DNA from 2 places in the Brevibacillus sp. JB24b genome. Region 1 is predicted to be linked to the other one. Evidence: predicted binding sites of a transcription regulator. Region 1 holds the regulator's gene; the other holds the start of a gene.
What was found. The regulator Rex, encoded in region 1, represses fermentation and respiration genes when NADH is low (regulators of the CRP and FNR family bind a similar motif). The targets are predictions, from matches to a motif close to TTGTGAAATATTTCACAA.
Positions count from the first base shown of each region.

Region 2: a site for Rex is predicted at 1,188-1,205, ahead of ACQV1I_RS15430 (cytochrome c oxidase subunit 2A). Genes of this name have one in related genera too.

Region 1 is NZ_JBNVQV010000001.1:2,104,108-2,119,501, reverse strand. Features, by position in the region: gene ACQV1I_RS10365 (AAA family ATPase) at 1-1,091, opposite strand, end outside; gene ACQV1I_RS10360 (hypothetical protein) at 1,084-1,614, opposite strand; gene ACQV1I_RS10355 (cell wall elongation regulator TseB-like domain-containing protein) at 1,813-2,295, opposite strand; gene ACQV1I_RS10350 (hypothetical protein) at 2,314-3,018, opposite strand; gene ACQV1I_RS10345 (hypothetical protein) at 3,151-3,330, shown strand; gene ACQV1I_RS10340 (amidohydrolase) at 3,427-4,719, opposite strand; gene ACQV1I_RS10335 (redox-sensing transcriptional repressor Rex) at 4,758-5,381, opposite strand; gene ACQV1I_RS10330 (ComEC/Rec2 family competence protein) at 5,393-6,334, opposite strand; gene dinG (ATP-dependent DNA helicase DinG) at 6,394-9,282, opposite strand; gene ACQV1I_RS10320 (tetratricopeptide repeat protein) at 9,336-10,802, opposite strand; gene panD (aspartate 1-decarboxylase) at 10,900-11,283, opposite strand; gene panC (pantoate--beta-alanine ligase) at 11,343-12,200, opposite strand; gene panB (3-methyl-2-oxobutanoate hydroxymethyltransferase) at 12,197-13,063, opposite strand; gene ACQV1I_RS10300 (biotin--[acetyl-CoA-carboxylase] ligase) at 13,332-14,309, opposite strand; gene ACQV1I_RS10295 (CCA tRNA nucleotidyltransferase) at 14,403-15,394, opposite strand, start outside.
Region 2 is NZ_JBNVQV010000001.1:3,299,506-3,304,600, reverse strand. Features, by position in the region: gene ACQV1I_RS15460 (SCP2 sterol-binding domain-containing protein) at 1-313, shown strand, start outside; tRNA gene ACQV1I_RS15455 (tRNA-Leu) at 519-601, shown strand; tRNA gene ACQV1I_RS15450 (tRNA-Thr) at 644-719, shown strand; tRNA gene ACQV1I_RS15445 (tRNA-Tyr) at 727-811, shown strand; tRNA gene ACQV1I_RS15440 (tRNA-Gln) at 816-890, shown strand; tRNA gene ACQV1I_RS15435 (tRNA-Leu) at 902-981, shown strand; gene ACQV1I_RS15430 (cytochrome c oxidase subunit 2A) at 1,357-1,518, shown strand; gene ACQV1I_RS15425 (cytochrome c oxidase subunit II) at 1,554-2,021, shown strand; gene ACQV1I_RS15420 (b(o/a)3-type cytochrome-c oxidase subunit 1) at 2,047-3,726, shown strand; gene ACQV1I_RS15415 (ABC-F family ATP-binding cassette domain-containing protein) at 3,989-5,095, shown strand, end outside.

The DNA of each region.
Region 1 (15,394 bases):
CCTAATGCTTGTCCACGAGGTGTTAAGGTTACCTGAGACACGGAACCAGGACGTACTCGTTCACTCACGATAGCATGTCCCAATTCGTGAATCGCTACCCGTTCTTTTTCAGTCTGAGGGGCTTCACGATCGGTCATTTCCCCCATCATAACCTTGTCTATAGCAAGTGAAAAGTGACTTTGCATCACTTTTTCAGTTTTGTCACGCATCGCATAAATAGCAGCTTCATTGCAAACACTTTCTAGTTGGGCACCAGAGAAACCAAATGTTTCTTGTGCCACTTTTTCCAATTTTACATCAAGTGCAAGTGGTTTATTTTCTGTGTGTATGGTTAAAATTTGTTCACGAGCTGGTTTATCTGGTAAATCAACCTGAATGTGTCGATCAAAACGACCAGGTCGCAATAATGCCGCATCCAGTATATCTTTCCGGTTCGTTGCCGCCATAATGAGTATGCGTGGTTTTTCACTTGTTGCCATACCGTCCATTTCGGTTAACAGTTGGTTTAAGGTTTGATCATATTCTCGTTGTTGTTGACCATCGCGTTTTCCTCCGATAACGTCGATTTCGTCAATAAAAATAATCCCACTATCTTGATTGTTTTTCTCAGCTAATGCGCGTACTTCTTTAAATAATTCACGTACACGCTGCGCCCCAACCCCTACGTACATCTCCACAAATTGTGAGCCAGATGCAGCAACAAACGCAGAGTTCGTGTAATTAGCGGCAGCTTTTGCCATTAATGTTTTACCTGTTCCAGGTGGTCCCGTTAACAGTACACCCTTTAAGGGACGAATTCCGTATTGGGCAATCGCATCCTTATGCAACAAAAAATCTAAAGCTTCCTTTATTTCTTTTTTTGCACGTTGCTGTCCTCCGATATCGGCAAATGTAATATTGGATTTCTTCACAACTTGACTGCCACTTTTGCTTTTACCAGAACCAATCTGCATGCCACCTTGTTTGGAAAACAACAAGTATGTACCTGCTAAAATGGCCCCAAACAGCAAAAATGGCCCAATATTAATGCCCAAAAACAACAAGAATACGATAACCGCTGGTACTACACCATACAATATTTCTCTACCCACGGTTTTCCACCTCGCTTGTTGACTGGTTGCGAGGAATAATTTGGTAGTACTCATCATTTCCCCGCTTCAAAAAAATATAAACATTCGCATCATCAATACGACCATAAGCTGCATCAAGTTTATAACGATCTTTCATCTGAGCTAAAATGGTAGGAATTTTGCTATAAGCTTTACCTTCAATTGCTTCAGTTAGTCCAAACAACCCCTCATTCCAGACTGGCTTGAGTGAATCAGCCTGATTGGTAAGCATTATATCAAAAGCCTTCCCTCGTGCATAGGCTTGAAGTGTTTTTAAAAGCTCTGGGTACTCTTCTACAAACTTGTCTGGCTTTGTAACTTGCAACTTCATATCAACGCGGTCTTTATTGATCTTGAAATCGACCAATGTAGCCGATGTTAGTTGTTCTGCCTTTTCTCGTAACGGGCTTTCTATTTGCATCTTTTGGTATAAAAACCAACCACCGAAGAGGAGTGTAAGTGCGGCAAGCAATGAGAGTAACATAGGTACTTTACGTAATTTCACTAATAACTCCCCTTTCTTTACTCATAAAAACCTTTATCTGTTCGTTCATTGCGTCTTGGTTATCAGTTACGAAACCAAGTATAGCATTTTTATGGTACCATTTTGCTATGTATTTGTTGGAACTGCGACCAATTCCATTCTTATAGAAGAAATCCGATGATAAAGTAAGAAAACCCTTTCCAAAAGGAACGGGTCGTCTTATGATTTCGGAATATTTAACGTATACGCCCTTATTTTTTGACCGGTCAAAAAATCATAATATACGTAGTTGTAACGATTTTGCTTGTCCACTAAAGTAACTTCCCATAGTCTTTTCTCTCCCTCTAAACCAGGTACGATGCGTTCGATTTGCGCTCCTGGATAGGAGGCCTCCGCTAATTGTTTTACTTTCGTGCGTGGGAGAGCTTTTTCCAGTAAATCAAATGTGACGTGTTCTTTGCTAAACCAAGCCACCACTGGGGTTCCTACCTTATTTTTTCCGGTAACAACAATATAGGCTTCCCGTCCTCGATATTCTTCTATCGTATCAATCTCAGCAATGTTTGTTTTTTCTGCTACTAATGCTCTGGCCTCTGCTTCTAACGTGTGACGCTCAGACAATAAGCTGGAAAGTAGCTGATACAGAGATGCGCCTAACACAACAAGCGCACATGCTGAAATGATCAAGATGCGTTTCCACACTATGATTCTCCTACTTCCCTAAAAATTAAAAATCAGTTGATCTGATCTATCGCCCTTTTGGTTCTTCAACTGAAGCAAGACGACCATACGCTTCAACTGTTTTCTGTCATCATCATACCACAATTGATATTTAATTGTGGTTGATTGCTGTAATTGAACAAGTTCATTTTCTGCCGGAAAACTAGGTCCCAACCATTCTCTTAAAAGCTCGTTTACCTTATCTGGCTGGAGTGTAACACTAAACCCCTGCAAACCCGCTTCATCTCTTGAAACGAGAGGGACTGGTTGTAGCTGTGGAAATTGATCCTTCAATAGCGAAGCATGCTCAGATGGTGTAAACAAGGCATAAGGTAGTACGTTTAATTCCTGTTGTTCATTATCTATGACGAGCGAAGCACCTCGATTGTTACGTTCCATCTTCACTTTTTTCCCCTGTAATGTTCCTGTAAGCTGAAAATGATTGCCTCGATAACTTCCTACAAAAGATTGATTTTGTATCTTGACTCCAAAGGGAGTTGCCTTCTCCACAAATAGTTGATCGATCAATTGTTTCAGATTGGCATTATTTTGATCGGTATTCCGGCTACCTCTGCCAATAGATTCATTAGCGCTCTCCTGTGCTACAGGTAACTTGTCTGTTGCTTGTCCCAGTAAAGCTCCCAAACCAAATAAGCATACTAATATTGGCAACAACAACCAAAGATACCGTTGCTTCACGTACATGGGTACCCCTCCCTTACGTATCTCCTAACATTTATGAGATACAAGAAGGTTTTAGAACCACGTGGAAAACTTACTAATTATAGAGTCATGATAAGTAGCCATACTATCAGTACACCACAAGGAGGTGAGCGTGTGAATCAAACCGACAGGAGCCCTTCCTTACCTAAACAGGGTTGGGAACAACATGATTTATATGAATCCTGGGTAGGTCTGGCCTCACCGCTTCGTACCTTGCCACCTACCGCTACTCTCTCTGTTCGCCATACCTCACTTACAGATTTGTGGCAAACAGAGATGCAACGGACGGACTAAATTTTTTTCTCTATCTACACACCTACACTACTCTCTCCTGCCGCCTGAAGCTCTTGGCAGGAGCCTTTGTCATATGAATGAGCGTCCTTTTTTATCTTATTGCTTTAATAATGCAAACACACGGTTCACTTCGGTGATTGCTTTTTGTTCATCCATTGTGATTAACTCTTTATCTTTCATCAAGAAATGCCCATCAACAATTGTATCTGTTACATCATAGCCATTTGCCGCATAAACAACATGGGAAATAGGGTCATTCGCCGGTTGGAAATGCGCTTGAGCCGCATTTAGCATGATCATATCTGCTTTTTTACCCACTTCTAAAGATCCTAAGCTATCTTTTTGGAACACCGCATCTGCCGCATAACGAGTTGCCATACGAAGTGCTTCTTCTGCTGGTACCACTTCAGGATCATAGGATACACCTTTATGAAGGATAGCTGCTAATTTTAGCTCTTCAAATAGGTTCAAGTTATTGTTACTTGCTGAACTATCAGTTGCTAAACTTACACATACACCTTTTGCAAGCATCTCAGGAACCCTAGCTACACCACTAGCCAATTTTAAGTTACTAATTGGATTATGAGCTACTTTAACATCATATTTAGCCAACGTATCAATCTCTTCATCTGTTAAGTGAACCGCATGAGCAACTAATGTTGGGTGATTAAATACACCTAGATTCTCTAGGTGAGCAACTGGTCGTACACCATAATCCTGAACGTTTTGTTCCACTTCTGCTTTTGATTCAGACATATGAATATGTAATGGTACGTTTAATTCAATAGCCTTCTCAAGGATTTGCTGGATATACTCAGGAGAGCACGTATAAGGAGCATGCGGTGACATCATTGTATGGATACGACCGTTAGCTGCACCGTTCCAACGTGATGCGAATGATGCTGCTTCTTGTAATTTCTGTTGACGTTCTTCTTCTGAGCAAAACCCAATCACTCCACGGCAAAGTACGCCACGCATCCCAGATGCTTCCACCTCTTGAGCTACTGTATCCATATGATCATACATGTCTACAAAGGTAGTTGTACCCGTACGGATCATTTCGATAATAGAAATAGCTGTACCCCATTTCACATGCTCTGCTGTAAATTGACCTTCCATTGGCCACATTTTATCTTCCAGCCATTGTTTCAAAGGTAGGTCATCCGCAAATCCACGTAGTAGGGACATGCCTACGTGACCATGTGTATTAATTAATCCTGGCATTACATATTTATTTGTTCCATCAATGATCTCGTCATATGCTGATAAATCTTCAGGTGTTTTACCTACATATGTAATTTTTCCCCCGTCAAAGCCAACCGCTCCATTATAAATAACCTCATTTTGTTCATTAACAGTAATTACGGTTGCATTGGTAATGATTTTCATCAACGTAGACACTCTCCTCTTTTTCTGTTTTTGATTCCTTAATTTAAATAATAGGCTAAACTTTGTAAGCTGGAAGTCAAATCGTTATGATCAATTTTCACTTCTTTTTCAGTTCGAATCGTTGTTGGTGCAAAATTTAGGATCGCTTCTATTCCAGCTTCAATCAGTTTATTTGCCACCTCTTGTGCTGCGGAAGCAGGCGTCGTAATAATCGCCATACGAATTTGTTTTTCTTTAATAATTTCTTCCATTTGATCAATCGGTTCAATGACCAATCCACCTAAATCTTTGCCTATTTTCTGTGGGTCCGCATCAAAAATGGAAACAATTTTCATATTATCTTTTAAATAGACATTGTAATTTGAAATCGCTTGGCCTAAATTACCGGCTCCCACCAATGCTACATGAATCACTTGGTCCAATTTTAAGATATGACGAATCTTTTCAATCAAGTAATCTACGTCATAGCCAATACCTTTTTTTCCAAAGTCACCAAATGCAGATAGGTCCTTTCGAATTTGGGCTGGGTTAATATCCATTGTTTTGCCCATCTGTTGGGAAGAAACCGTTTTTACTTGTAACTCCTGTAGATTTGTTAAATATCGCAAATAGATCGGCAGACGGCGAACGACCGCTTCAGAAATTTTTGGTACTTTCCCCATAAATTGCACTCCTAACTTCGTTGTCTATCATGTATAGAGGTCTTGACTGCCTTTAAAACCTTATAATCTTGTCCATTAGAGAGAATGGTAATTGATCCATCCCGGCTAGTGACATACGTATCTGCCCATGATTCCTCCAAACGCTCCACCACTTCACGCATGGAGTCTTTCCACTGCTCCCGAGGAATGCCGGTTTGCACAACGGCAATCTGAGGATCCACCTTCGTTAAAAAGGCTTGAATAGAGGCTTGATTGCTACCCTGTGCCGCAACCTTTATGATCTCAGCAGGCAATAGAGAAGGATATTTTACAAGCAACCGCTCCTCTGCTTTTTCATTAATGGCACTGGTGAACAAAAATTGGAGTTTTCCTTGGGTCAGACAAAACACAAGCGAATTATCCTGTGGTGATAAAAACAGGTTCTCGCTGGGATGTAAAAATGTGATCTCCACATCTTTTCCCTCTAGTAATTGATCCTTTTCCTTTACATACACAACTTGCTTTTCCCTAGATATATGGATATTACTGTGAATTGCGAAGGCTGTCAATTTCGGCATGTAAATCTTATCAAATTGAATTTTCTCCGCTAACTTATCATAGCCACCAATATGAGTAGGTAAATCGTTTGTCAATAACAGGTAATCCACTTTTGTAACATGACGTTCAAGTAGCAAGGAAACCAGTTTTTCGGTATCCTTTTCGCTACCAGTGTCAACTAGCATGGTTTTTCCCGTTGGAAATCGAATGAGCGTACTCTCCCCTTCTGGTAAGGAGAAAAAAGTCGTGGTAAGTCCAACAAAATCTTCCTCCTGTTCAACAGCATCAGGATCCTCGATGTGCTGTAGCTGATGTGTAATCGCAATAGGTCGACTTGCTTCAACTGTTTGGGATAATCCAAGGATCATCATGCCTATACAAGTAACTAGCAATAGGTAATATCGGATTGTAGTCATGGAGCTGCCTCCCTCCTACTATATAGCGTAGATCAATTCATAACGAGCTTAACATTGTTTTATTGTAAAAATGGAGCTATACGCTCACGTAACGTAGTCCATGGACCTGTCTCTACCTGATATGGAGGCAAAGATTGCAAGAACATCCGGCCATATTTAGATTCTATAATTCGCGTATCAAATACAATAACAACACCGCGATCTGTTTGTTGACGTATTAATCGACCTACTCCCTGCTTAAAACGAATAACAGCATGGGGCAAGGAAAGCGTCATAAAAGGATTCTTTTTCTCTGCCTTCAGTCTTTCCGAACGTCCTTCCAATAGTGGGTGATTAGGAGGTTGAAAAGGGAGACGAACAATGATAAGGCAACTCAGTACATTCCCAGGTAAATCTACACCCTCCCAGAAACTATTCGTTCCCAAAAGTACTGTTTTTGTCCCTGTTTGAAAGCGACGTACCAGCTTACTTCTATTACTTGAATCAACGCCATGACCTAATAGTTCAAACTCTTCCCCTTCTAATAAGCTCTTCATTCCTTCATAAACAGCTCTAAGCATACTATATGAGGTAAATAGGATCATCGTCCGACCCTCACTTGCTCGAACAGCATCAACACAGCCAGCAATGACGGCTTCTACAAAACGGTGTTCTCCTTCCTTTGTTACAGAAGGGAAATCAGAAGGAATTACTATGAGTCCTTGTTGACCATAGTCAAAAGGGGATGGAAGTGAGAGCATTTCAACTCGTTCTTCAGGTAAATTTGTAAAACCCATTCTCTCCATAAAGTAGGTAAACCTATTCTTTACGGTTAGTGTAGCAGAGGTCATAATGATACTTCGTTTTGGTTCTAATAAAGTCGTGCGCAAGGTATCTGCTATATCTAGCGGTGTTTTAAAGAAAAAGAGTTGTTTGCGAGACGTTCTTGTCTCTATTTCCATCCAGCTTACGTGCCCATCCTGTTCTTCTACTAACAAAAAATGAAGTTTCACAGCCACTTGGCCGATTTCCTCTACTAAACCAGTAACATCCGTTTGCAAACGCTGTAAGGAATATGGAATTTCTGCCTTATACTGCAACAAAATGTTCAGTAACTGTTCGACTTCCTTAGCTACATTTCCTAACTTCTGTAAAATTAGATTGCTGGATTTTCCAAGCTTTTTATATTTTTTCTTAAAGTCTTCTGTTTTATATCGAAGTGTGGCTCTTTGTGATTCCCCTGTATCCATACTTCGTTCAGTTCCCCAATGATAAAAGAGTTGTAGCCAGTTCGTAACCGCCTCTTTTAGCATTTGCTGCTCGATCTTTACTTGTTGTAGATGCTGTTCTATTCTTGCCTTTTCAGCCGGTTGCCACACCTTCAATTCATTGGCTAACAGGAGTAGCATCTGCTTTTCCCCTTCAGTACCAAGCTGCTCTACCAATTGAAACAATTCTATACTGGAGAACTGCGTTCCAAAATGTTGACTTGCTACTTCATCAAGTTGATGGGCTTCATCAATAATCGCAACCTCAAAGGATGGCAGTACACCGTTCTCTTTATCAAGATCACCAATTAATAAAGCATGGTTAACAATAATCACATCAGCTTCTTTTGCTTGTTGTTTCGCCTGAAAGTAAAAGCAACGGCTAAACCACGGACACTCCCGATTTAGACAGGAGGCTGTGTCACTCTTGACTGATTGCCAAAATGACTGTCCACTAGGACTTAGACTAAGCTCTTCTACATCACCTGTAGTTGTTTCAGTAAGCCATGTTAAAACCTGCGCTTTGGCTAGCTGTATGTCTTGTGTTGCCCCTTCTTGGCTTTCAATGCTTTGTTCAAATTTTCGCAAGCACAGATAATTTCCTCGTCCCTTCAATTGGGCAGCTCGAAAGGAAAATGGCAACGCTTTTTGTAATAAAGGAATATCTTTGTCGAAAAGCTGGTCCTGCAAATGTATCGTATGCGTACTCACAATTACTGGCTGCTTATGCATACGGGCCCATAATATACTTGGTAACAAATATCCCAGCGATTTCCCCGTTCCTGTTCCTGCTTCTACCAACAAATGCTTCTGATCAGTAAAAGCCTGGTATACAGCATACATCATTGCTTCCTGTGGTTCACGTCTTTCATAGTGTTCATGATGAAGTGCAAAACCGTCGCCATCTAATGCAACCATACGTTCGAAAAAGGGTTCTAAAGAAAAATGGATCGGTGGTTGTTCCGATTGTTTCTCCGTCCATTTCTTACGTCGTTTCAATCCAAGATTCCGAAAGAGATCATACTTGCTTGCTTCCTCTGGTGTAGAAGTTGCAGTTACAAAGGGGTTTGCTTCGTCTACAGGAAAGCTCTGCATTAGCTTCTCCATCTCAATTTCTCTTAATAAGGTAGCAACATCGAAACGGAAAGAGGAGATCATCATCTGCAACCCTTGAATTGTAATAAGAGGTAGCTTATGAAGAATATCTAACAATCGTAACAATAAATGTGCAGTAGCAATAGCGTCACTGTCAGCCTGATGTGGATTTTCATGCTGAATATCAAAATCAGATGCTAGCTCTACTAGCCGGTATCCACTTTGCATTGGCAATAATACCCGTGCTAATTCAACTGTATCCAAAATAGGCCCATCAAATGGATAATAGCCCTGACTTAGCAGGGCTTCTTGTAAAAAATTCAAGTCAAACGCTGCATTATGTGCCACAAAAACACGCCCGTCTAAAAGGCGCAATAAATCAGGAAGCACATCTTCTATAGAAGGAGCATCACTGACCATCTCATTCGTTATACCCGTTAATTGTGTAATAAATGGCGGGATTGTTTTATCTGGTTTTACAAATGTGGAGTAACTTTCAATTATTTGTCCATTCTCGACCACGACAGCTCCGATTTGTATAATAGAATCTCCCTGACGTGGCTGATTACCCGTAGTTTCAAAATCTACGACGATGAACTGCTTCATTATCGTCACCTCTATTGACACTCACAACACATGCTGCTACTGTTTTTTTCTTTTTACCATTCGGCAGTTGATGTCGAAATTCCTGCTATCTGACTATTAACCTGCACATGGTCCTCCGTATTCTTACATTTCTCCCACCATTGATTAACCTCTGGAATCACATCGCTATAGGAGCGTGCTTTCTCTAAATATTGGCTTGCTTCTAGCTGATTCCCTTGTTGAAGAGATAATTTTCCCAGTTGATAATGCCCTAGCATCTGCGAGTACTGATCCTGTTTTTGAATAAGTGTAGTAGCTATATCTTTGGCTTGATCATAAGCTCCTTCTCCTTCATGAGCGTAAATTAATCCCAGCAAGCCAAGATGATGATTCTCAGTTGCATGTAATATTTTTGAAAAAGCGATCCGAGCTGAAGTAATTTCACCTGTTGCGAGTTGCATCCAACCGTATGAAAATAAATAATCAGGATGTTCAGGTGCCAGCGTTAGTGCTTTTTTTAATGCAGGCATCGCTTGCTTTGGTCCATCTAATAACCACTTGTTCCAAGCAATCGCATGCCAAAGCCCTGCATCTAATGGTTGACGTTCCAAAAGAAACTTGTAGCAACTGAGTGCGTGCTTATAGAATCCAGCATGTTCTGCTAGCATAGCCAATTCCCATAAAGTTGGCGTATCCAGATTTCGATTCGGATCATACATTTTTAGCATTCGCTCTATATCTTTTTGTGGATAATGAGCAAATAATTGACGAACAGCACGTAAATAGAGAACTTGTACTTCCCAATCCTGATCATGTTCGGCTAATAGCTGCTCGCATATTTTCATTGTTTTTTCCGTGTCACCCTGCTCCAAATAACAGATAGCTAGATTGTATCTACTCTCCGTATATTCAGGACGAACGGATAGTGCCATCTCAAACGCCTGTATGGCTTCTAACCACTTTTGTTCCTGTACATACATGCACCCTAAAGCATTGTAACTGATGGAAACAACTTTAGGGGAAACAGCCGTTCGTGTCAACAATCGAAATTCTTTTAAAGCGAGTTCATGATCACAACAGTAGTATAGACTGTAGGCATAATAGAGACGTCCACTTTCCCAATCAGGCGCTTGTTCCAAGAAAGAGGCGAAGTGCTGTTTGGATTGCTCATATAATCGTAGATGGTAAAATCCTTCTGCCTTTACAAATAACTCGCTCTGTTGCTCTTTTTGTGGCTGCTCTTCTTCAAGCAGAGTAGAGAATAAAAGTGGTTGCTGTACTTTTGACAGCTTTTGATTCTCTTCATCCAAACTTTCTTCAGTAGAAATGGTTACATCGCTTGCTTGCTTAATCATCCGAATTGCTTCGTTTAGCTTTTCTTCATATTTTAGCCACAGATCAATAACCTGGTCACTACATGTTCGGAGTTCTTTTAGTTGTCGTATTAGATGTTCTTGCTTTTCCGTTGAAGCCGTAGCCCATTCTTTTTCAATGCGATCCACTTTTTGATATAAGTCCTCAAACCAATCCTCAATAAACACAAGAGCCACCCCCTTTGTCAGAGTGAGTAGTCTCATTGTCTCACAAGTGGGATGGCTCTATGCAAAAATGGCGCTGGTAGTACTTCCTGCTCTTGTTCTATAGAATAGTAGCGTGAACTTCTTCCGCTAATAATTTAGCGATTTTATTATGCTCGTCCATAATGGCTACCTTAGGCTTATGCTTGCGTGCCTGTTCATCTGTCATCATCGCATATGCAATGATGATAACCACATCCCCTGGTTGGACAAGTCTTGCTGCTGCTCCATTTAAGCAAATAACACCACTGCCTGGTTCACCTTCAATAATGTACGTTTCTAAACGTGCGCCATTATTATTATTTACAATCTGAACTTTCTCATTTGGTAATAAATCAAGTGCGTCCAGAATATCTTTATCAATTGTTATGCTACCTACATAATTTAAATTCGCTTCCGTCACAGTAGCACGGTGAATTTTAGCAGTCATCATTGTACGAAACATTTCCAATTCGCTCCCTTGAATGTGAATCTTTCTATATCTAATAGCTTTCGTTCACACTTTTAATCGACCACCGTAAGTATTACGTTATCAATTAAACGAGTACGACCAAATTTTACTGCGAGAGCAATTAAAATTCTATCCCCAGTTTTTAGAATTTCTATGTCACTCATCTCAGGATAACGTTTCACTTCTACATAATCTATTTCTGCCAAAGGTTGACTTTGGATGAGATTGCGAACTTCGTTACTAAGAACTGCTACGTCTCTTTGCTGATTCGCAATCATCTCTTCTACACGAGACAAGCTTTTGTAGAGTATTAATGCTTGTGATCGCTCCTCTTTTGAAAGAAACACATTACGTGAACTCATTGCCAACCCATCTTTTTCTCGATAAATGGGACATGGAACGATCTGTACAGGTATTTGTAAATCAGCAACCATTTGTTCAACGACAGCTACCTGTTGAGCATCTTTTTGGCCAAAGAAGGCTTTATCAGCACCCACAATATTAAATAGCTTCGTGACTACTGTCGCAACCCCATCAAAATGTCCCGGTCGCGATAACCCACACAGGGCTTCCGTAATGTTTTGCACAGAAACATTTGTCAGCATAGGGCGTGGGTACATTTCCTCTACAGAAGGAGTGAATAGATAGTGCACTCCTGCATCCTGTGCTAATTTCTGATCACGGGCTAAATCGCGCGGATAAACGGAAAAATCCTCATTTGGACCAAATTGAAGTGGGTTAACAAAAATGCTCATAACTACTACATCTAATTCGTTTTTTGCTTGCTCTACCAAACTGAGGTGTCCATCATGTAAATAACCCATCGTTGGTACAAATCCAATTGTTTTCCCTGCACTCTTATGCACAGAAAGCGCTTCACGTAGTTCTTTGATGGTGCTAATCGTGATCATACTCGTACCTCTTCTCCATATAATTGCTGAATGGTTTCTTCAGAAGCGGCAAAGGAATGTCGTTGTTCAGGGAATTGTCTACTTCTTACTTCTACTACGTATTGAGAAATCGCTGATTGAATCATGTCTCCAATCTGAGCGTATGATTTTACAAATTTAGGAGTAAGACTGGAAGCATAAGAAAGTACATCGTGGAACACTAGAACCTGTCCATCGCACTCTGCTCCAGCTCCAATGCCAATCACAGGAATTTCTACTGCTTCCGTTACTTTCGCTGCTACTTCTGCTGGTACGCATTCCAAAACAATACCAAATGCGCCAGCTTCTTCTAGAGCCTTTGCATCCGTGATTAATTGCTTTGCAGATTCAAGATCTTTGCCTTGTACTTTATACCCACCTAATTGATGGACAGACTGTGGTGTTAACCCTAAATGGCCCATAACCGGAATTCCAGCCTTTGTACATCTCTTGACAATAGGAAGAATCTCTTCTCCCCCTTCAATCTTCACGGCTTTTGCATTTCCTTCCTGAATTAACCGACCCGCATGATGAATGGCTTCATCTACAGAGCCATGACATGTCAAAAAGGGCATGTCCGCTACAACAAAGGCTGTTTTTGCTGCACGCGTAACAGCTTTTGTGTGATGAATCATGTCATCCATGGTAACAGACACCGTAGATTCATAGCCTAACACAACCATGCCTAGGGAATCTCCCACCAGCAGGATGTCTATTCCTGCTTCTTCTGCCAATTTCGCAGAGGGATAATCATAAGCGGTAAGCATGGTAATTGGCTCTTTTTTTTCTTTCATTTGACGTAGCTTGGACGTCGTTAGCGGTTTCTTTTCCTGCACATTAGACACTCCCGTTGTCTCCTACACCCAATACCGTTTTGAAATTATTCCAATGTGTACCCTAGTGCGCTTCGTACATACCAAAAAACCTCCGCACCGCAGGCGAAGGTTGTGTTTACGCAATAAAGCACGTAGTCCATTAGAATTTCTTCCTTCTGTCTCGGTCCCTTTAGGCTTAGAGCAGATTTTTTGTTTCAGTTGTTTTTCTAGCATACTTCTTAACAGGAAGTGCTATTCCAATAGGATATAGCCTTCAGAAGCAGTATAACAAAATTTCCTAGATATCGCTATACTCAATATCAGCAGAGTACACCTTGTGCATGACTCCCTCATCATCGCGTAATAAGAGAACTCCCTCTTCATTTAAGCCTGTTGCTTCACCTTCTAATACTGCTTGTAGGGTACGGACTGTAACACGACGATGTAAAGACATCGACAAGGCTTCCCATTCTATCTTGATTTGACCAAATCCATCGCTCAAATATGCCAGATAGAGTTGTTCAAATATACGGCAAAATACTTGAATAAATTGAGATCTTTTCAATGGCTCCCCCAACGCTAGGCGTAATGAGGTTGCAACCTCTTGGAGGACCGGATCAAAATCTGACTCTTGATTATTTACATTAATTCCAATTCCAATAATTAAATAGTTAACACGATCAGCCTCTGCGTGTAGCTCTGTTAGAATTCCGCACACTTTTTTGCCATTTACAAAGATATCATTAGGCCATTTAATTTTAACCGGAATTTGAAACTCTTGGATTGCTTTAGCCATAGCAACTGCTGTTAGCAACGTCATTTGGGGAGTACGCCCAATCGGGATGACGGGACGTAACACTAAACTCATCCATATGCCCGTCCCTTTTGGTGAATGCCAGACTCGACCTAACCGACCTTTACCACCTGTTTGTTGATCAGCCACCACTAAGGTCCCTTCAGGTGCTCCCTTAGAAGCTAATTCATGGGCTAATGCCTGTGTTGTTGGAACCGTTTCGTAAGCTACAATATTTTTTCCAATTCGTTCTGTTTGCATTGCAGACAGAATCTCTTCAGCCGATAGCGAATCTGGTGAGGAAACAAGCCGATAACCTGATTTGCGTACCGCTTCAAATTCATAGCCCTCTTGTCGCAGCTCTTCAATATGTTTCCATACTGCTGCTCGTGTGCAGTTACAATTTTGACTTAGATATTCACCCGAAATAAATTCTTGTGGATGATTACGAAAAGCGCGTAATATTTCCTGCTTAATATTCATAGGTCTCCTCCGTCATAGCCGCAAAAAATAACGATTCCATTCCTTTTTTCGTACATCCATCGAACGATCATGTAGCACCACAAGTCATTTCATTCACCCTGATGTGCTTTTGTCACAACGCATAAAATCTTTAGCCGCCATCAGCAAAGTCTCCGATTCGTTAGTAAGTCCTCCAGTTACTGTGCGCTCCCACAGATATTCCAGGGTTTGTTGAATCCAAGGACCTTGTTTTTGATCACTTATCTTTCTGATATCTGATCCATCTACAGCTAATTCTTTCAAGGTTTTCACTGCCATGTTATCAAAAGCAGATTGAAGTGTGCCCTGCTTTTTGGATAGATCATTCCACCATAAAGCATCCAACACTTTTTCCAAGTCATAGCAGCGTTCCAGGCCAAACTTCATAATGAATCGAGTCCAGTCAATAGACTGACATTGATCCCATGTTGGCTGAAGGAACATGATTTGTTGCATAAGATAAGTGATTGTTTCTTCTTCTTTACGTGACATCTTCAGGTATTGACATAACTCACGCGACTGCTCCCAACTGAAATCAGCAGCAAAAAGTAACACAACCCATTTATGCATTACACTCTCTACAGTTTGTAATCTCCACAAATGAATTGTTGATTGATCAAATAATTGCTGCAAAACAGGAATGGCCTGAAATAGCTTCGTTTGTTGAGCATATTGAAAGCCTTTATCCGGATGCTTGCTATCAATAAGTTTGTTGCATTCATCGCGGACCCTCTCTACTGCAATATGAATCAACAATGGGGCGTTATCCCTCATAGCGTTTCTTGTTTCATCTTCAATCTGGAATCCCAGCTGAGAAGCGAAGCGAACTCCCCGAACAAGTCGTAGCGCATCTTCCTGAAACCTACGACTAGCATCACCCACTGCTCGGATTACATGATCATTTACATCCTCTAATCCAAAAAAAGGATCAATTAATTCTTTGTTATATTTCATCGCCATTGCATTAATTGTAAAATCACGACGGGCCAAGTCCTCCACTACTTCATTAACATAGTGAACTTCACTTGGTCGACGAAAATCTTCATATGTTCCCTCTGTTCGAAATG
Region 2 (5,095 bases), 1.2 Mb from region 1:
GTTACAAGAACTTGAGACACTTGCTGATCGAATAAATCAAAACCCTTCTGCCATTGAGGGATGGCTGGCCGTTTATCAATTTGATGTGAGTGGAGAACGGGGAGGTACTTTTCAGGTTCAATTTTGTAACAATCATGTTCAAGTGACGGAAGGAAAGCCAAATCAGGCACAATGTACGCTCCAGCTATCCGATACTAATTTTACAAAACTCTTACAAAAACAATTAAATCCTGCTACTGCTTTCATTCTGGGAAAAATAAAGATAAAGGGAGATATATCACTAGCTCTACAATTACAAAGCTTATTTGCATAATGAGAGAATGCATGAAGTACAACGCTTTTGAAGGCATAATAATCAGATAGCTACAGTTGATTTCTGTTTATTACTTGCGGCTATCAAATTTTTTTGTGAAAAAGTCTTGCTTTTTATTTTGATAGTATGCTATATTAAAAAAACCGAAACGGTACTGAGAAAAATAACAAGCTCGAGAGCAAGTTATTGACCGTTTAGCTCACATGCGGGTGTGGCGGAATTGGCAGACGCACCAGATTTAGGTTCTGGCGGGCGACCGTGGGGGTTCAAGTCCCTCCACCCGCACCATTTTACATACATAAGAGTAAGACAAGCTTTCTATATGAAAATGCCGGTGTAGCTCAATTGGTAGAGCACCTGACTTGTAATCAGGGGGTTGTGGGTTCAAGTCCTATCGCCGGCACCATTTTAATGGGGAGATAGTGAAGTGGCTAAACACGGCAGACTGTAAATCTGCTCCCTCCGGGTTCGGCGGTTCGAATCCGTCTCTCCCCACCACTTTTGGGGTATAGCCAAGCGGTAAGGCAACGGACTTTGACTCCGTCACTCCTAGGTTCAAATCCTGGTACCCCAGCCAACTTTATATTTGCCGGTATGGCGGAATTGGCAGACGCGCGCGACTCAAAATCGTGAGGGAAACCGTGGGGGTTCAAGTCCCTCTACCGGCACTACAATAAAAAAGCGGAATTTACGTTAGATGCGTAAATTACGCTTTTTTCGTTATTTATTATGACTTTTCTTAGCATGTACCAAAAGAGATGTTTATAAAAGGTAAAAATCAGAAAATGAAATGTAAAATTATGAAAATAAAAAGTAATCATTTTTCTCACAAAATGCCTGTTTTTTATGAGATGATTTTTAAATAAATAGAATTTTGTCAAAACCTTGACAATGACTAAAAGCGAATAGCTCTAAAGGGCTAAAAGTGATAAATCTCACACCCTTTACAAATGTGAGAATGGTTTAATCAAATCGTAAACAATGCAAATTCCTTTTTACGAAAAAATTGGATAACAAGGAAGAAAAAGAGAGGAGGTCATCGGATGAACGGTTCCCAAACTCAACCCAATCAAAAGGAAGAGAACAAGCAGCATCAGGAAGGTGAACTAAATTTAAAAGGGACTTTGGCTTCGGTCTTTCTAGTAGGTCTGTTTATCGCAGTGACTTGGTTTGCTGTATTTGGAGTTTTTCTAAGTAGAGGATAGTTGGTATAGAGAGGGAATGAACGGGAGGGTATTTTATGCATTTACACCGCTTTGAAAAGATTTGGCTGATGGTTGGGGGCGCGACGCTGGTACTTTTTTTGATCGTCTTATCTGTCAATGCCTATGCAATGGGTATGATGCCACCAAGCCATATGAAAATGATAGACCCAAAAAAGGTTGATGAAACGGCTCCATTTGATAATCTAGGACTTCATAAAACAGGCGATAACGAATACGATCTTGTCATGACATCATTTATTTTTACTTTCCAACCCAATCAGATTGAAGTTCCAGTCGGTGCCAAAGTTAAATTTGTTGTAACGAGTAAAGACGTGGTACACGGCTTCGAGATACCAAAAACAAATGTAAATATTATGGTTTTACCTGGTCACATCAGCGAAGTCACTCACACATTTGACAAGCCAGGAACGTACTTAATTCTCTGTAATGAATATTGTGGCGCTGGTCACCAGTTAATGGCAGCTACAATTGTTGTGAAGTGATTCGGAAAGGTAGTGACGATAAAGTATGGTAGCGGAATTAAAAGAATATAATAATACGCAACCGGTGGTAAAGGTAAACGCCGCCGCTGCAAAACTTTCGTTGGCACATATTTATGTAGCGTATATTGGCTTTGCTATCGCCATATTGTGTGGCTTACTTCAAGGACTGGTACGCGGTGGAGTTATAACCTTGCCATCTTGGTTAGGGTATTATCAGGTTTTAACAGCGCACGGGGTATTGCTGGGTCTAGTTTTTACAACATTCTTTATTATAGGATTTTTCATATCAGGCTGTGCTCGTACATCAGAGGGAAAGCTGACGCCTTTAGCTTTGAAGCTCGGATGGATTGGCTGGCTCCTTATGACGGTCGGTACAGCAATGGCAACAGTAGCCATTCTAACGAATGAGGCATCCGTTCTGTATACGTTCTATGCACCGATGAAAGCATCTCCACTGTTCTATATTGGGGCAGCTTTGCTAGTCGTAGGTAGCTGGATGGGTGGATATTCGATTTTTGCTAATTATATTCATTGGAGAAAAACAAATAAAGGAAAAACATCTCCCTTATTTCAATTCATGGCTGTTTCTACGATGATTTTGTGGCAGATTGCAACGCTAGGGGTAGCAGCAGAAGTTTTGCTACAGCTCATTCCATGGTCTCTTGGCTGGGTACCAGAAGTTAATGTATTGCTAAGTCGTACGCTATTTTGGTACTTCGGTCACCCACTTGTCTATTTCTGGCTAATGCCTGCTTATGTGTGCTGGTATGTTAATATTCCAAAAATAATCGGTGGTAAAGTATTTAGTGATTCGCTTGCACGTTTATCATTTATCCTACTTATTCTTTTCTCCATTCCGGTAGGGTTTCATCACCAGTTAATGGAGCCAGGTATTTCAGATAAATGGAAAATGCTACATGTTATTTTGACTTTAACCGTAGTATTCCCATCGCTTATGACGGCATTCTCGCTATTTGCCGTATTTGAAACATCTGGACGTAAAAAGGGTGCAAAAGGTTTGTTTGGCTGGTTTTGGAAATTGCCTTGGAAGGATGCTCGCTTCTTTGCTCCAATGCTGGGTATGCTTGCTTTTATTCCAGCAGGTGCAGGTGGAATTATCAATGCGAGTAACCAGATGAACGCAGTTGTGCATAATACAATCTGGGTTACGGGGCACTTTCATTTAACGGTGGGAACTAGTATAGCGCTTACATTCTTTGGAATTACGTATTGGTTATTGCCAAATTTAACAGGCCGGAAAATGACCCCTGCCCTACATCGAGTGGGAATTTTGCAAGCTGTCATGTGGTCGGTTGGTATGTTACTGATGTCAGGTGCAATGCATTATCTTGGTTTGCAAGGTGTGCCACGTCGTACCGATTACACCACTTACTTTAACAATGCGGAGGCTCTAAGCTGGATACCTCCACAACAGCTAATGGGTTTTGGTGGTGCGATTCTATTCTTTGCAGGGATACTGATGGTAGGGATTTTATTCTATCTCATCTTTAAGGCACCAAAAGGCGAGGAAGATTATCCTATTGCTGAATCCCAAGAAGCAGTTGAGCGTACTCCAAAAATTTTAGAGCGCTGGTCTTTATGGCTCGGTGTTGCCGTATTCCTGATTATCGTGGCCTATGCATATCCGATCTATCAATTGATTGACCATGCACCTCCTGGCTCAAAACCGTTTATAACCTGGTAAAAAATCAAAAAATCATCTGCGGTATTTCCTTCTAAAAAGGAGTATGTCTGTGGATGGTTTTTTATTATGAGAAAGTAAAAAAACTGTGTTCTACTTGACTTCTATTGGCCACTTAGATGAATTTTAATTTTAAAAAAGGAAGGATTCACATGCTAAAATTTGCTGTGTTAGGTGTTAATAAATAGAAGGGGTTAATTTTTAGATGTAAATGTAGTAAAATATACGTTTGAAGAAGAAAATGTATATTAAAGGATGAGATTGAATGATAAGTACAAATGGTGTTACCCTGCGATATGGGAAACGCGCTTTGTTTGAAGACGTAAATATCAAGTTCACACCTGGTAACTGCTATGGATTAATTGGGGCAAATGGAGCTGGTAAGTCTACATTCCTGAAGATTTTATCTGGCGAAATTGAACCAAACAGTGGAGAAGTTATTTTAACTCCTGGGGAACGTCTTGCCGTACTAAAACAAGATCATTATGAGTTCGATGAATGCGAAGTCTTGAAAACGGTAATGATGGGTCATAGAAGATTATTTGACATCATGGAAGAGAAAAATGCTCTGTACATGAAAGAAGATTTCTCTGAAGCAGACGGCATTCGTGCGTCTGAATTGGAAGGAGAATTCGAAGACTTGAATGGTTGGCAAGCAGAATCTGATGCTGCCGCTTTATTGATTGGTCTGGGAATTTCTGCTGAATTCCATGATAAGAAAATGCTAGAGCTAGACGGAAGCTTCAAAGTACGTGTATTGCTGGCACAAGCTTTGTTTGGAAACCCAGACATCCTGCTACTCGATGAGCCTACCAACCACTTGGACATCGAATCTATTCGTTGGCTAGAAAACTTCTTAGCTAACTATGAAAATACTGTTATTGTCGTATCCCATGACCGTCACTTCCTGAACCAAGTATGTACGCACATTGCTGACATCGACTTTGGTAAGATTCAAATGTATGTGGGGAACTACGATTTCTGGTATGAATCAAGTCAGCTGGCTCTTAAATTAATGAGAGAGCAAAACAAGAAAAAAGAAGAGAAAATTAAAGAATTGGAAAGCTTTATTGCACGTTTTAGCGCCAATGCTTCTAAATCAAAACAAGCAACTTCTCGTAAGAAGATGTTGGATAAAATTTCGTTGGATGATATTAAGCCTTCCAGCCGTCGTTATCCATTTATTAACTTCAAGCCTGAGCGAGAAGCGGGTAAAAACATTTTGGAAATTGAAGGCTTATCCAAGACCCTTGAAGGTGAAAAACTTTTCGACAATCTTCACCTCATTATTAATAAGGGTGATAAGATTGCGCTTGTTGGGCCAAATGGCCACGTCAAAACAGCCCTGTTCCAAATTTTAATGGGCGAAATG